Regions from separate parts of the Rhizobium sp. BK377 genome, predicted to be linked through region 1. Evidence: predicted binding sites of a transcription regulator. Region 1 holds the regulator's gene; the other holds the start of a gene.
What was found. Region 1 encodes LexA, which represses DNA repair genes until DNA is damaged. Its sites were predicted from a motif close to TGTTCNNNNTGTGTTCNG; they were not measured.
Positions count from the first base shown of each region.

Region 1 (7,589 bases):
TCGTTTTGATCTCAGGTTGCATTCTGCTGGGATTAAGGGCAGCTCCAGGCGAATATGACGGGGTTAGAGACAAGAGAACGACAGACGCAATCCATTGGTGAGAAAATGGATTTTGCAGGCATTGCTCCGCGCGCCATTGTGACGCAATCGGCTCGGACGCAGGTTGCGATCCCATTTCGATCGAGATTGGCGACTGTTGCGAAACGATACGTCGGGTCGTCCATGCGGATGGCCGCCGAAGAGACCGATCACGGTCGCCTCATCCTCATCTCGCCGGTCTTCCTTGGTGCGGGTGCCGCGACCTGGTTTCTGGCAGCTTCGGATTTTCCGGCCGTCTCCCTCGGTCTCTGCCTGCTTGCGCTTGTTCTCGCTGTTGCGCTTTGCGGCCATGCCCGCACCAAATTGCGGGCGACGCTCCTCGCACTGCTTCTCTTTGTCGGCGGAATGCTCTCGGCGCAGATCGAAACATGGCGGGCAAAGACCCTGATCCTCGATTCAGCCGTAACGACAACGGTAACCGGCCGGGTCGAACGCCGAGAAGGCTACGGCCAAGGGCGCTGGCGTTATATTCTCGACGTCACCGGTACGGATGCTCCCGAGCTCAAGCGTCCGCCCGAACGCATCTCCGTGCTGGTCCGCGGCGCCACCCAGCCGTTCGAACTCGGCGACGTTATCGAGGGCAGGGCGCGCATCACGCCTCCGGCCGGACCGGCGCTCCCACATCTCAACGATTTCGCCTTCAGCGCCTATTTCGATGGCATTGGTGCGAACGGCTTCTTCTATGGCGCGCCGAAGAAGGTTGCGGAACAGCCGGAGCAAGCGGGTTCGGTCGCCGGGATCGTTCTGGAACGGCTCTACAGCCTGAGAACCGGCATCGGCGATCGGATTCGCTCTACGCTGCCTGGCGACACCGGGGCCTTTGCCGCTTCACTTGTCACCGACGAGAGACGGGCGATCTCGGATGAAACGACGGAAGCGCTGCGGCAATCCGGCCTTGCGCATATCATCGCGATCTCCGGTCTCAACATGGCGCTCTCCGCCGGCATCTTCTTTGTCGGCCTCCGCGTCATTCTCAGCCTGTTTCCCGGCATTGCCCAGGCATGGCCGACCAAGAAGATCGCGGCGGCCGGCGCGCTCGCTGCGGTGACGGCCTACTATCTGATCTCGGGTTTTGCCGTCTCCGCCGAACGCGCCTTCATCATGATGGCGATCATGCTGGTAGCCGTCTTCTTCGACCGTCCGTCGATCAGTCTCAGAAACGTGGCGCTTTCCGCTCTCGTGATCCTCGCCGTCTCGCCATCGGAAGTGCTCGGACCAAGCTTCCAGATGTCTTTCGCCGCGACGCTTGCCCTGGTTGCCGGCTACGATCTCTGGAAGGGGCGCCCGATGCGGGAGAATGCCTTTGCCAAGCTGCCGATCATGAAACCCTTCTTCGTCGTCGGCGGATTCTTCGGGGGCGTCTTCCTGACGTCGTTGATCGGTGGTTTCTCGACGGCACTGTTTTCGATCGAGCATTTCCACCGCCTGACTGCCTATGGCCTGCCGGCAAATCTCGCGGCTATGCCGGTTATTTCCTTCATCGTCATGCCGGCCGGGATGCTGGCGATGCTGCTGATGCCTTTTGGCCTTGATGGTCCGGTATGGCAGGTTGCAGGCTTCGGGCTTGATCTGGTGATAAAAATCGCAACGACGGTATCGGGCTGGGGTGGCAATATTGATGTGGGCCGCTTGCCCGGTTGGTACTTCCCGGCAGCCGTCTTCGGCTTTCTGCTGCTGACCCTGCTCAGAACCCGTCTGCAGCACATGGGAACCGCAATTGTGGCGGTCTCAACGCTTGCTGTAGTGCTGCTTCCGTCACAAGCGATGCCCGACATCGCCATTTCCGAAGATGGCGGCCTAGTCGCTATAATCGACGGACAGGCGATGGCTTCGAACCGTGAAAAGCCGCCCGCCTTCATCTTCGAACAATGGCAGAGGGCACTTGCGATCGAAGAGCATCAGAAGCCGGTTATGCTCCAAGTTGCCAAGGCGCCACCCACTGCGCCAGACGGCAAAAGGCTGCAGCTCTCGCCAGAACAACAGGATGAAGCGAGAGAGGCGATGAAACAGTCAGTTGCCACCGGTCGCCCTTCACGCTTCTCCTGCCTGAAGAGCGCCTGGTGCACCGCCTTGCTCGGCAATGGAAAGAAACTGACCGTCATCGACAATGCTGCCTATCTCGGGCCCGCCTGTGATACGGCTGATATTGTCGTGACCGCTGTTCGATTGCGCTTCGACCGTTGCCGTTCCGGCGCGCTGCTCTTTACCGGCGAAACGCTGCGCAAGACGGGTTCTGTTGAACTTCGATTCACCGATAAAGGAGCGGAGGTCGCAATCGCATTCGACACATTGCGGCGCCCTTGGATGCGCCACCGCGCCTATGACTGGCGCAGCAACACATTCGCAGACGCCAGCCTGTCGCCGGTCAGTGATAGCGGCGAATGAGGCCGACGAGCTTGCCCTGGACCTTGACACGGTCCGGTGGAAAAATGCGGGTCTCGTAAGCAGGGTTTGCTGCCTCGAGCGCAATCGATGCGCCCTTGCGGCGGAAGCGCTTGAGCGTGGCTTCCTCGTCATCGACCAGCGCGACGACGATATCGCCCGGATTGGCGGTGCTGCCATTGCGGATAATAACCGTGTCGCCATCGAAAATCCCGGCTTCGATCATCGAGTCGCCGCGAACTTCGAGGGCATAATGCTCGCCTGAACCCAGCATATCGGCGGGAACGGTGATGTCATGCGTATTGTTCTGGATTGCCGAGATCGGAACACCGGCAGCGATGCGGCCCATGACGGGAACGGAGACCGCATTGCTGTTATCGGCCGCGGGTGCGGGCTTTGCCGAGGCAGGAGGTGCCACCGGCTGGGGTTTGCCAAGACTGCCCTCGATGACGCTCGGCGAAAAGCCGCGCCGCTGCTGCAGGCTTGGGTTATAGGCTTCCGGCAATTTGATGACTTCGAGCGCACGAGCCCGGTTCGGAAGCCGGCGAATGAAACCGCGTTCCTCGAGCGCCGTGATCAGCCGATGGATACCGGATTTTGAGGCCAGATCCAGAGCGTCCTTCATTTCGTCGAAAGACGGCGGAACGCCTGACTCCTTCATCCTTTCGTGAATGAAAAGAAGGAGTTCCTGTTGTTTGCGCGTAAGCATGGCGTCTAACCCCATCTTGAAACAAATCCAGAACGGACACTATATGTTCCATATGTGTTCTGCAAGTAGCTAAATTTTCGTAAAACTTCTGTTCATTCTGTCGAGAATTTTATTTTTCTTGGCCCCCAAGCCTTCCCGGCCTTGTCTCATGGCGCTTGCTGAAGCACATCTCCTTGTAGTTGCTGGAGGGAACTGATGAGCCAAGAAACGCTTCCGATCGATCATCTCGTTTTGCCGGTTACCGATATTGATCTTGCGCGCGAAAGGCTGGGCAAGCTTGGCTTTACCGTCGCGCCCGATGCCCGACATCCCTTTGGCACGGAAAATGCCTGCGTTTTCTTCGCCGATAAAACCTATATCGAGCCGTTGGGTGTGGCGAGTGTGGAGGAAAGCGAGGAGACGGCGCGTGAGGGGAATGTTTTTACTGCCCGCAACCAGGCTTTCCGCTTCCGCTGCGGCGGCGAGGGACTGTCCGCCATCGCCTTCGCGACAGCGGATGCGAGGCATGAACATGCTCGGTTCGCGAGGGACGGCATAAGTGCAGGTTCTGTGCTGCAGTTCGAACGTCCTGTGAAAATGCCTGATGGTACCGAAAGCGTTGCCGGCTTTCGGCTCGCTTTTGCCGGCGATCTCCGGGCGCCGGATTTCTTTCTCTTCGCTGTCGAGCGCGTCAACCCGCTTCCTGCCGACCGCAGCGCGCTGGAGACTCATGCCAACGGCGTGACAAACATTGCCGAGATTGTTCTCACCGCGCAGGAGCCGGCAGCCTTCAGCGAGTTCGTTCGCACGGCCGCAAAAGCTGCCTCTGCGGAGGAAACGAGTTTCGGGCTGGACGTCCCTACCGGAAAAGCGAAAATCAGCCTGATGACCCCTGAGGGGCTGGAGGCCTACTACGATCTGGTGATACCGGATACCGATCGCGGCCTGCGCGGCCGGGCCGTCCTCTTTGCCGTCGGCGATCTGGCCGTGACAGAAGCGCATTTGGCTGCTAACGGGGTGACCTATACACGCAAGGGCAACCGTATTCTGGTGAAGCCCACGCCCGGACAGGGCGTGCTCTTCGCCTTCGAGGAAACATCATGAGCTCCACTACCAATGCAGAGGTCCGGATCGGCGAAGGCGCTGGCCAGGTTCTGTTTTCCAATTCCGCCAAGCTTTCGCTCATCGCAGGCCCGTGCCAGATGGAAAGCCGCGAGCATGCTTTCATGGTTGGTGGCACGCTGAAGGAGTTGTGCGCCAAGCTCGACATCGGCCTCGTCTACAAGACCTCCTATGACAAGGCGAACCGTACCTCTATTTCCGCCAAGCGCGGTATCGGCTTGGAAAAGGCAATGGAAGTTTTTGCCGATCTCAAGAAGGAGTTCGGCTTTCCCGTCCTGACGGACGTTCACACGGCAGAACAATGCGCTGTTGTCGCCGAAACCGTCGATGTACTACAGATTCCAGCCTTCCTCTGCCGCCAGACGGATCTTCTGGTTGCCGCGGCCAAGACGGGTCGTGCCGTCAATGTCAAGAAGGGCCAGTTCCTCGCCCCCTGGGACATGAAGAACGTGCTGGGCAAGCTGAATGCTAGCGGCAATCCGAATGTATTGCTCTGCGAGCGAGGCGTTTCCTTCGGCTACAATACTCTGGTGTCCGATATGCGCTCCCTGCCGATCATGGCGGGGATGGGCGCTCCTGTGATCTTTGATGCCACCCATTCCGTTGCTCAGCCGGGTGGGCAGGGCGATTCCTCCGGTGGCCAGCGCGAATTCGTCGAAACGCTGGCGCGCGCGGCAGTCGCCGCCGGTGTCGCGGGTATTTTCATCGAAACCCATGAGGATCCGGACAACGCTCCTTCCGATGGCCCGAACATGGTCTATCTCAAGGAGATGCCACGGCTTTTGGAAAAGCTTCTCGCCTTCGACGCGGTCGCCAAGGGCTGACAGTCAACAGCCTGACATGATCGTGCTATAGCGACGATGGGACATGCACTTCGGAGGCGCCGCAAAGTGCCATTGTAATTTGCGCACCTTTGATTAAGACGGTTTCAAACGATTTATCCATCCACCGAGCAGGAAAAAATCATGACTGCAATTACCGATATCATCGCCCGCGAGATTCTCGATAGCCGTGGCAACCCCACCGTCGAAGTCGATGTCTATCTCGAAGACGGCAGCATGGGCCGTGCGGCTGTTCCCTCGGGAGCTTCGACTGGCGCGCATGAAGCCGTCGAACTGCGCGACGGCGGCAAGCGCTATCTCGGCAAGGGTGTCGAAAAGGCTGTCGAAGCCGCAAATACCGAGATCTTCGACGCGATCGGCGGCATCGACGCTGAAAATCAGATCCAGATCGACAAGATCATGATCGAGCTTGATGGCACGCCGAACAAGTCGCGCCTCGGCGCCAATGCCATCCTCGGCGTTTCGCTCGCCGTTGCCAAGGCCGCCGCGCAGGCCTCCGGCCTGCCGCTTTACCGATACGTCGGCGGCGCTTCCGCAAGTCTGCTGCCGGTTCCGATGATGAACATTATCAACGGCGGCGCCCACGCCGATAACCCGATCGATTTCCAGGAATTCATGATCCTGCCGGTTGGTGCAGATTCGATCCGTGAAGCCGTCCGCATGGGTTCGGAAGTGTTCCATACGCTGCGTAAGGAACTCGCTGCCCAGGGACACAACACCAACGTCGGCGACGAAGGCGGTTTCGCGCCGGGCCTGAAGAGCGCTCCGGAAGCCCTCGACTTCATCATGAAATCGGTTGAGAAGGCCGGCTACAAGCCGGGTGAGGACATCTATCTCGGTCTCGATTGCGCCTCTACGGAATTCTTCAAGGACGGCAAGTATGTAATGGAAGGCGAAGGTCGCACGCTCGAACCGGGTGCAATGGCCGAATACCTCGCCGAACTCGTCGGCAAGTACCCGATCATTTCCGTCGAAGACGGCATGGCGGAAGACGATTGGGAAGGTTGGAAGACGCTGACCGATCTTGTCGGTAAGAAGTGCCAGCTCGTCGGCGATGACCTTTTCGTTACTAACTCGGCTCGTCTGCGCGACGGTATCCGCATGGGCGTTGCCAATTCGATCCTCGTCAAGGTCAATCAGATCGGCTCGCTGACGGAAACCCTCGACGCCGTCAACACCGCGCACAAGGCAGCCTACACTGCCGTCATGTCGCACCGTTCGGGCGAAACGGAAGACTCCACGATCGCCGATCTCGCGGTTGCCACCAACTGCGGCCAGATCAAGACCGGCTCGCTGTCGCGCTCGGATCGCCTTGCTAAGTACAACCAGCTGATCCGCATAGAAGAAGGTCTCGGCCCCCAGGCTCAGTATGCCGGCCGCTCCATCATCCGCGGCTAGTACGATCTTGGAAATCAGGCATTTGGAACCCGCGCTCCGGCGCGGGTTTTTTATTGAGTCTTTTCCGGAAACGCTCAGAGTCAACGAACGGTTAAACTCTGCGCGTTAAGTTGAAATGATTGGTAATGCGTCAGAGCATGAGTGTATGTGGACAAAGCATCATAAGAAGAGAAAAACCGGTCGCTTCGTCATTCCGGCCATGACGGTCGCCTTTCTCTCCTATTTCGGTTATCATTGCATTCATGGTGACTATGGTCTGCGTGCGACGGAGGCATTCGAACGCCAGCGTGTCGCGCGCGAAAAGGAATTGGCGGTGCTCAAGGCCAAGCGCGAGCATTTGGAAGCGCAGGTGGCGCTTCTCAGTGACGGCTCGCTGGACAAGGACATGCTCGACGAAAAAGCGCGATATCAGCTCAACATGTCGCGCGCGGACGAGATTGTGATTTACAACCATTACCGAAATTAACCGAATTTAGGTTAATTTAAAATTCCCATTGTTTATCAATAATTTAATGTCGAATATGAGCCATGCAAATATGGCATTGCTGTGGTCATTTTTCTTCCCTATGGTACGCGCCACCTGAGAACCGATAAACCCATAGGGAGGGTTGAATGGCGTTGCGCAAAACCGCGACCGTTTCCAGCCGCAAAACCAGTGCGAAATCTGCAGCCAAGGCATCGAATGGCGGTCCCATCGCCGATTTCGATCGCGAGGAAGAGCTGAAGGCTTATCGCGAGATGCTGCTCATCCGCCGTTTCGAGGAGAAGGCAGGCCAGTTATACGGCATGGGTTTCATCGGTGGTTTCTGTCACCTTTATATCGGCCAGGAAGCTGTCGTCGTCGGCATGCAGATGGCGCAGAAGGAAGGCGATCAGGTCATCACCGCCTATCGCGACCACGGTCATATGCTGGCCACCGGCATGGAAGCCCGCGGCGTCATGGCCGAACTGACCGGCCGCCGCAGCGGTTATTCGCGCGGCAAGGGCGGCTCCATGCACATGTTCTCCAAGGAGAAGCATTTCTACGGCGGCCACGGCATCGTCGGTGCGCAGGTGTC
Region 1 covers NZ_JACIAC010000001.1:95,636-103,224, reverse strand. The annotation lists gene FHT92_RS00470 (ComEC/Rec2 family competence protein) at 55-2,484, shown strand; gene lexA (transcriptional repressor LexA) at 2,465-3,190, opposite strand; gene FHT92_RS00460 (VOC family protein) at 3,386-4,273, shown strand; gene kdsA (3-deoxy-8-phosphooctulonate synthase) at 4,270-5,115, shown strand; gene eno (phosphopyruvate hydratase) at 5,257-6,531, shown strand; gene FHT92_RS00445 (FtsB family cell division protein) at 6,677-6,997, shown strand; gene pdhA (pyruvate dehydrogenase (acetyl-transferring) E1 component subunit alpha) at 7,144-7,589, shown strand, end outside.

Region 2 (7,589 bases), on a different contig from region 1:
AGCCAGTTGACGTCAAGCAGATAATTTGGCGCCGGTTCGCCGAAGGTGATGATGCGATGATTGTCGAGATCCTCGATCTTCTGCGGCTCGCCATGACGGTTGATGTAGGATGGGGCCGCATAGACGTGCATATGCACGGTGAAGAGCTTGCGCTGGATGAGATCGGACTGCTGCGGCTGGCGAAGGCGAATGGCGCAATCGGCATGACGCATGTTCACATCCACTTCCTCGTTGTCGAGGATGAGCTGGATCTGGACGTCAGGATAAAGCTGCAGGAATTCCTGGATCTTGTCGGTCAGCCATCCCTGGCCGAGGCCGACTGTCGTGGTGACGCGCAGCTTGCCGGACGGCGTTTCTGTCGTCTCGGTCAGTTGCATCTTCACGGTTTCGAGCTTCAGCAGCACGTCATGGGCCGTGCGGTAAAGGAGCTCGCCCTGTTCGGTGAGGATCAGGCCACGCGCATGGCGATGGAACAGCTTGGTGCCCACATCCTGCTCAAGCGCGCTGACCTGACGACTAATAGCCGACTGGGACAGATGCAGCTTGTCGGCCGCATGCGTAAACGATCCGGCTTCGGCAGCTGCGTGGAAAATACGCAGCTTGTCCCAGTCCAATGGCATTCCCCCACCCCTCATGCCACTGTTACTCCGCTGCTACGGCAACGGGCATGTGGCCCGTCAGATAACGTTCTGCCTCGAGGGCGGCCATGCATCCCATCCCTGCGGCGGTGATCGCCTGGCGGAACGTATCGTCAGTCACATCGCCTGCGGCATAGACCCCCTCAACGCTGGTCGCGGTCGAATCCGGTGCGGTCCAGAGATAGCCATTGTCCTTCAGCTTCAGCTTGCCTTTGAAGAGCTCGGTTGCCGGCGCGTGACCGATCGCCACGAAGACGCCGTCAATGGTGACCTCGGTGACGGCGCCGGTGCGGGTGTCGCGCAGACGAGCACCGGATACGGACGGCGGCATGGGGGGCTTTGCCGGCGTGCCCGTGATCTCGGCGACCTCGGTATTCCAGAGAATCTTGACATTTTCCTTGGAGAAGAGACGTTCCTGCAGGATTTTTTCTGCGCGGAAGCTGTCGCGGCGGTGCACGACAGTGACCGACTTCGCGATGTTCGAGAGATAAAGTGCCTCTTCGACGGCGCTGTTGCCGCCACCGACCACGATCACATCCTTGTTGCGATAGAAGAAGCCGTCGCAGGTGGCGCAGGCGGACACGCCGAAACCCTGGAAATGCTGCTCGCTTTCGATGCCGAGCCACTTGGCCTTGGCGCCGGTCGCGATAACAAGCGTATCGGCAGTCCAGACCTGGCCGCTATCAGTGCGGGCAACGAAGGGGCGCTGGTTGAGGTCGACTTCCGTCACGAGGTCGTTGACGATTTCGGCGCCGACATGCTGAGCCTGCTGCAGCATCTGATCCATCAGCCAGGGCCCCTGTATAGGATCGGCAAAGCCCGGATAGTTCTCGACATCGGTGGTGATCATGAGCTGGCCGCCTTGTTCCAGACCGGCGATCAAAACCGGTTTCAGCATGGCGCGCGCGGCATAGACCGCTGCCGTATAGCCGGCAGGTCCGGAACCGATAATGAGCACCTTGGTATGGCGGGCAGACATGGAATTTCCTTTCGATAGCAGGATGCGGCGGCTAAGAGGCGATTAAGGCCGTTTCGCAATCCCTGCGCCATTTATGAACGACCAATGCTTTTATTCAAGGGCAGCCTTGCATTACCAACAAGGCAAATGCAGGCGCTGTGCAAGATTCCGTCATCGGGCTGAAACTTTCTTGCGTATTCCGTGGCTTTATATAGAAGCTGCGCGCGAGGAATTAAAGAAAGGCCTAAGCGTGGTTCGCGCTGAACTTGACGTTATCGACATAAAGATATTGCGGGAACTGCAGTCGGACGGCCGCATGACCAATGTGGAACTTGCCGACCGGGTGGGAATTTCAGCGCCGCCCTGCCTGCGCCGGGTACGCAAGCTCGAAGAGGCCGGCATTATCGAAGGATATCACGCGATGCTGAACAGCCCGAAGCTTGGGCTTGATCTGGTCGCATTCTGCATGGTCGGCCTCAAGCATCAGTCCGAAGCCAATCTGAAGGCCTTTGCCTCCGCCACCTCCGAGTGGCCGCTCGTGCGTCAGGCCTGGATGGTTTCCGGCGACAGCGATTTTCTGCTGCATTGCGTGGCCCAAAACCTCACCCGTTTCCAGGACTTCGTCATCGAAGTGCTGACTGCCAACGAGCACGTCGATACCGTTCGCACCATGCTGACGATCCGGCAGGTGAAGAAGCTCGGGCTCGTTGAACTGTAGAAGCATTTCCAGGAAAAGTGCGAAGCCGTTTTCCGTCCCGAATGCGGATTGAGACGGTTTACCCGCGCCAGGCCTTGCTCAGCCAATCGGTATTGCCGATGCGGCGATACCATTTCTGTCCGCCGCCTTCAAAAACCTCGCTCATTTTCGGGCTGCCGGCAAAGACGACGATCTTGGCGTCCGGCGGCAGCTTTGGATCGCGCCAGAAGCTCCTGATGTGGCGGGGCACGCAGGCATTCTTGAAGCTCACGCACCATTCGCGCGGCCAGTATTGCAGGTTTCCATGCGCTTCGAGCTGTGCGCTTTGGAACTGCTGTGAGATCTCATATTTCGACATGGCGGCCGCCGGATCGGCGAGATAGGTGTCGAGAATATAGGCATGGGCGCCGATTTCGTAGCGGAAGACGGAGCTGTTGCCGACCGACGCCAGGAACTTATCGCGGGCTGGGTTGAGTTTGCGCAGCGGCTTTGTGCGGAAGAGATCGTCGTCACGGATGATGAGGAACTTGCCGGGGTGCTGGAAGAGCGGCTCCAGATCATCGACGATGACGAGGTCGAGATCGAGGAAGAGGGCGATGCCCTTGAGATCGGCAAGCTCGCGGCGGAAAAGCGCAAGCTTCTGCCAGCGGCGATCCCTGGAGCCGGCGGGCAGGCCGAGTTCGGGCAGGGGGAAGGTTTCGATACCCTCGTCGAGACCGGCGGTATTGTCGGTGAAGCAGACAAAGCGATGCGGCCGCTTCAGGTGTCGTTTGACGCCGCGGTAGAGATTGTTGACGTATTCGGCACCGTAAAGCGTCCCCCATTTCATGCAGAGCACGTTGACCAGGTTTTCGTTATCTTTTGCGGTCGACATCTAGGTGTCTCTACCTCCCTGATATGCCCGTTGCCATAGTCTGACGAACGGCTTACGCGCCGAGAAGTTGCTGGTAAATCCTATTGATCGCTGTCGCTTCCTTTTCCAGCGCGAAATTTTCCCGCACGTGAGCCAGCGCTGTTTCGCCCTGCGCGATGGCGAGGGCAGGATCGGCAAGATAGGTGGCGATGGCTGCCGTCAACGCATCGCCATCGCCTGGTGGCACGATGACGCCGTTTTCTCCGGGCACGATCATTTCTGCGTAAGCACCGGCGTCGGATGCCACGACCGGTGTCTTCGAAGCCATGGCCTCCAGCGGCGTCAGGCCGAAGCCCTCGTTGCGGGATGGGGCGACATAGAGCGTCAGGCGGCGATACCAGACCTTGATGTCAGGCACCTCTCCGATGAAGACGATGCGGTCGGTCAAGCCGGCTGCGGCGATATCGGCCTTCAGCTTGTCGGCGAATGCGACGTGTTCCGGGGTGACGCGGCCGGAAATGACCGCTGTCCAGTCCGGATGTTGCGGCAACAGCGCAATCATCGCCTGGACGAAAAGGTCCGTGCCCTTCTGATGGCGCACGCGGCCGAAGCAGCCGACGAGATGGCGGCCATGCAGGCCGGTCGCGGCGATCGTGTCGTCAGGTCCTTTCGGCGGATGGAAGAGCGTAAGATCGACACCATGTTGGATAACCGTATGCGGCACCTTGAGAAAGGAGCCGGAACGGCTGCTGGTGGCGATGACGGCGTCCATCTGGCGGATCAGCCAGCGAGTGTAGGAAGTGTGACGGCGCTGGGCGGCGGAGGTGAAGACGAGCTTCAGCGGAATGCGCAGCACGTGGCGCATCAGAATGCCAGCCGCCATTTCATTGTTGCGTCGTGCGTGCCAGACGCGATGGCGCCGTCCGGCCGGCGGACGCCAGAGGCCTGATAGTTGCGGCCATTTCAAACGGGGAAGTTCTGGCGGCAGGCCAGGGCCGAGGGCCGCGATCCGGATCCCCAGCCGGATCTGGCAGGGGATGAGCTGGACGATCGTCGACGTGACGCCGGAGAGCCGGCGTTTCAGGTTGGGCGCGATGATCTCGACGTCACTGATATCCGGCACTGGCTGCTCGTGCGAAGAAAGGCGCGGGCGATCAGCCCCAGGAAACCGAGAGGATTTCGTAAGCCTTCGAACCGCCGGGCGCGTTGACCTCGATGGAGTCGCCGACTTCCTTGCCGATTAGCGCGCGGGCGATCGGGGAGGAGATGGAGATGCGGCCCTGCTTTACGTCGGCTTCCTGATCGCCGACGATCTGGTAGGTCTTTTCCTCTTCGGTGTCCTCGTCGATCAGCTTCACCTTGGCGCCGAACTTGATCTTGTCGCCAGACATTTTGGAGAGGTCGATGATTTCGGCACGGGCCGTCAGGTCTTCGAGCTCGGTGATGCGGCCTTCATTGTGGCTTTGCGCTTCCTTGGCAGCGTGGTACTCGGCATTTTCCGAAAGGTCGCCATGGGCGCGCGCTTCGGCAATTGCCTCGATGATTCGTGGGCGCTCCTCCTGCTGGCGCCAGCGCAGTTCTTCCTGCAGCTTGACGAAACCACCCTGTGTCATCGGTACCTTATCAACCATGTTTTCGTCCTTCTCTCCCCGCATCTGCAGTTCGCGCAGACACAAAAGAAAACAGGTCCCGAAGGGGAACTTCGGAACCGTGTTACAATCCTAATTCGTTGCTTATAGCAGATCGAGACGCGCAATTTCCATAAAATTCGTACCGACCCTTTTTACCTTCAGCAGAAGTGCCTGCTTTTGAAGGGGAGTTGTGTGTCGCCCTTTTCTTCGTCTTGATTTCGCCGACATGAACATTTAGTGAACATGATAATGAAGAAGTCGCTCAGAGAACGATTGGCGATCCTCTCCGACGCCGCCAAATATGATGCATCCTGTGCCTCCAGCGGGACGGTCAAACGGGATTCGGCAGGCTCTGGCGGGCTCGGTTCGACCGAGGGCTCCGGCATTTGTCACGCCTATGCGCCGGATGGACGATGCATTTCTCTGCTGAAGATTCTACTCACCAACTTCTGCATTTACGACTGTGCCTATTGCATCAACAGATCGTCGAGCAATGTAGAGCGCGCTCGTTTCACGCCGGAAGAAGTCGTCTGGCTGACGCTCGAATTCTATCGGCGCAACTATATCGAGGGCCTGTTTCTTTCCTCGGGCATCATCCGTTCGTCCGACCACACGATGGAGGAAATGGTGCGCATCGTGCGGGAACTTCGCGTCACGCATGGTTTCCGTGGTTATATCCATCTGAAATCCATTCCGGAGGCATCATCACACCTGATCGACGAGGCGGGGCTCTATGCCGATCGGCTGTCGCTCAACATCGAACTGCCGACCGATAGCGGCATCAGCCGTTTTGCGCCGGAGAAGAAACCGGCCGGTATCCGCCGCTCGATGGGCCATCTCAGGCTGAAGATCGAGGCGGCGGAAGAGCCGACACTGCAGACCAAACGGCGCGAACGCTTCGTGCCGGCCGGCCAGAGCACGCAGATGATCGTCGGTGCGGATGGGGCCAATGACGCGACGATCCTGTCGACCAGCGGCCAGCTCTACAGCAGCTACGGTCTGAAGCGCGTCTATTATTCCGCCTTCAGCCCGATCCCCGACAGTTCGAAAAACCTGCCGCTCATCAAGCCGCCGCTGATGCGCGAGCACCGGCTCTATCAGGCCGACTGGCTCTATCGCTTCTACGGTTTCGGCATTGATGAAATCACTTCGACGCAGCAGGGTGGCATGCTGGATCTCAATCTCGATCCAAAGCTCGCCTGGGCGCTTGGCCATCGCGGCGATTTTCCCGTCGATGTGAACCGCGCCGATCGCGAAAAGCTCTTACGCGTGCCTGGGCTCGGCACCAAGACGGTGAAGGCGATTCTGGCCGAGCGGCGGCAGCGGCGCCTGCGGATCGAGGATTTGCCGCGTCTTGGTGTGTCGATCCGCAAGGTACAGGCCTTCATTACCGCAGAGGGCTGGACGCCGCATCGGCTCGTCGATCGGCCGGACCTGCGTGCTATGTTCGAACCGCAACCTGAACAATTGTCATTGCTGTGATGCGCCGGGTCGTGCTGGAGGGCAGAGGTAATTTCGAGGAGTGGCGCAAGGCCGCCCGCGCCTTTGCCGCGGCTGGAATTCTGCCTCACGAAATCGACTGGCATGAAAAGAGCAACGAGCCCGGCTTCGCCTTCCAGCGGGACGCGCTGCCGCCCGATCCGCCAGCCAACAGCAAGCCGATGACTGTACCGCCGGCTTTCATGACGCTGGCCGAGGCGGTGATCTGCCATAGCGACCCGAAGCGGTTTTCATTGCTCTATAGCCTGCTTTGGCGAATACAAGAGAACCGGCATCTGTTGGATCTGTCCTCGGATGAGGAAGTCTCGCGTGCCCGGTTGATGCAGAAGAGCGTGTATCGTGACGCCCACAAGATGACGGCTTTCGTGCGCTTCAAGGAAGTGGCTGCTCCAGCGGGCGGACGCCGGAAATTCATTGCCTGGTTCGAGCCGGATCATTACGTCGTCGCGCGCAAGGCGCCCTTCTTCCAGCGCCGCTTCACCGACATGGACTGGCTGATCGCGACGCCGAAGGGGTCGGCTGCCTGGAACGGCGAGCGGCTGACTATCAGCAACGCACCCTGCGAGAAGCCCGATATCAGCGATGCGGCCGACGATCTCTGGCGTACTTACTATGCCAACATCTTTAATCCGGCACGATTGAAGGTGAAGGCCATGCAGGCGGAGATGCCGAAGAAATACTGGAAAAACCTGCCGGAAGCCGATCTCATTCCCGGCCTGATTGCCGATGCCGAAGCGAAAGTGCTCGCTATGGCCGAGCGCGGGGCGACGATGCCGCTTCCCTATCACAACAGGATCCAGGAGGCCGCCGCCCGCATGCCGGTCCCGGAAATGGCTCCTGCCGGGACGCTGGAGGCGTTGCGAGAGGACGCAGCCGTCTGCAGTCAATGTCCGCTGCATGCGAGGGCGACGCAGACCGTCTTCGGCGAAGGCCCTGTTGATGCGAAGATCATGTTCGTCGGCGAGCAGCCGGGCGATCAGGAGGATCTTGCAGGTCGACCCTTCGTCGGCCCTGCCGGAAAGGTTTTCGACGACGCGATCGCACAAGCCGGCATCGACCGATCGAGGCTTTATGTCACCAATGCCGTCAAGCATTTCAAATACGAGCCGCGCGGCAAGCGGCGCATCCACCAGAGACCCAATCTCGGCGAGGTGCAGCAGTGCCGCTGGTGGCTGAAGCTGGAGCTCGATCTCATCAAACCGAAAGTGATCGTAGCGATGGGGGCGACGGCGCTCTATTCGCTGACCGGCGAGAAGCAGAAGCTGGAGGATCTGCGTGGACGTCCGATTGCGATGGAGGAGGGGCGGGTGCT
Region 2 covers NZ_JACIAC010000002.1:869,327-876,915, reverse strand. The annotation lists gene FHT92_RS13095 (LysR family transcriptional regulator VtlR) at 1-620, opposite strand, end outside; gene trxB (thioredoxin-disulfide reductase) at 643-1,617, opposite strand; gene FHT92_RS13085 (Lrp/AsnC family transcriptional regulator) at 1,847-2,314, shown strand; gene FHT92_RS13080 (hypothetical protein) at 2,373-3,167, opposite strand; gene FHT92_RS13075 (glycosyltransferase family 4 protein) at 3,220-4,269, opposite strand; gene greA (transcription elongation factor GreA) at 4,301-4,777, opposite strand; gene FHT92_RS13065 (putative DNA modification/repair radical SAM protein) at 5,027-6,259, shown strand; gene FHT92_RS13060 (UdgX family uracil-DNA binding protein) at 6,259-7,589, shown strand, end outside.
Region 2: a site for LexA is predicted at 5,004-5,021, ahead of FHT92_RS13065 (putative DNA modification/repair radical SAM protein). Genes of this name have one in related genera too.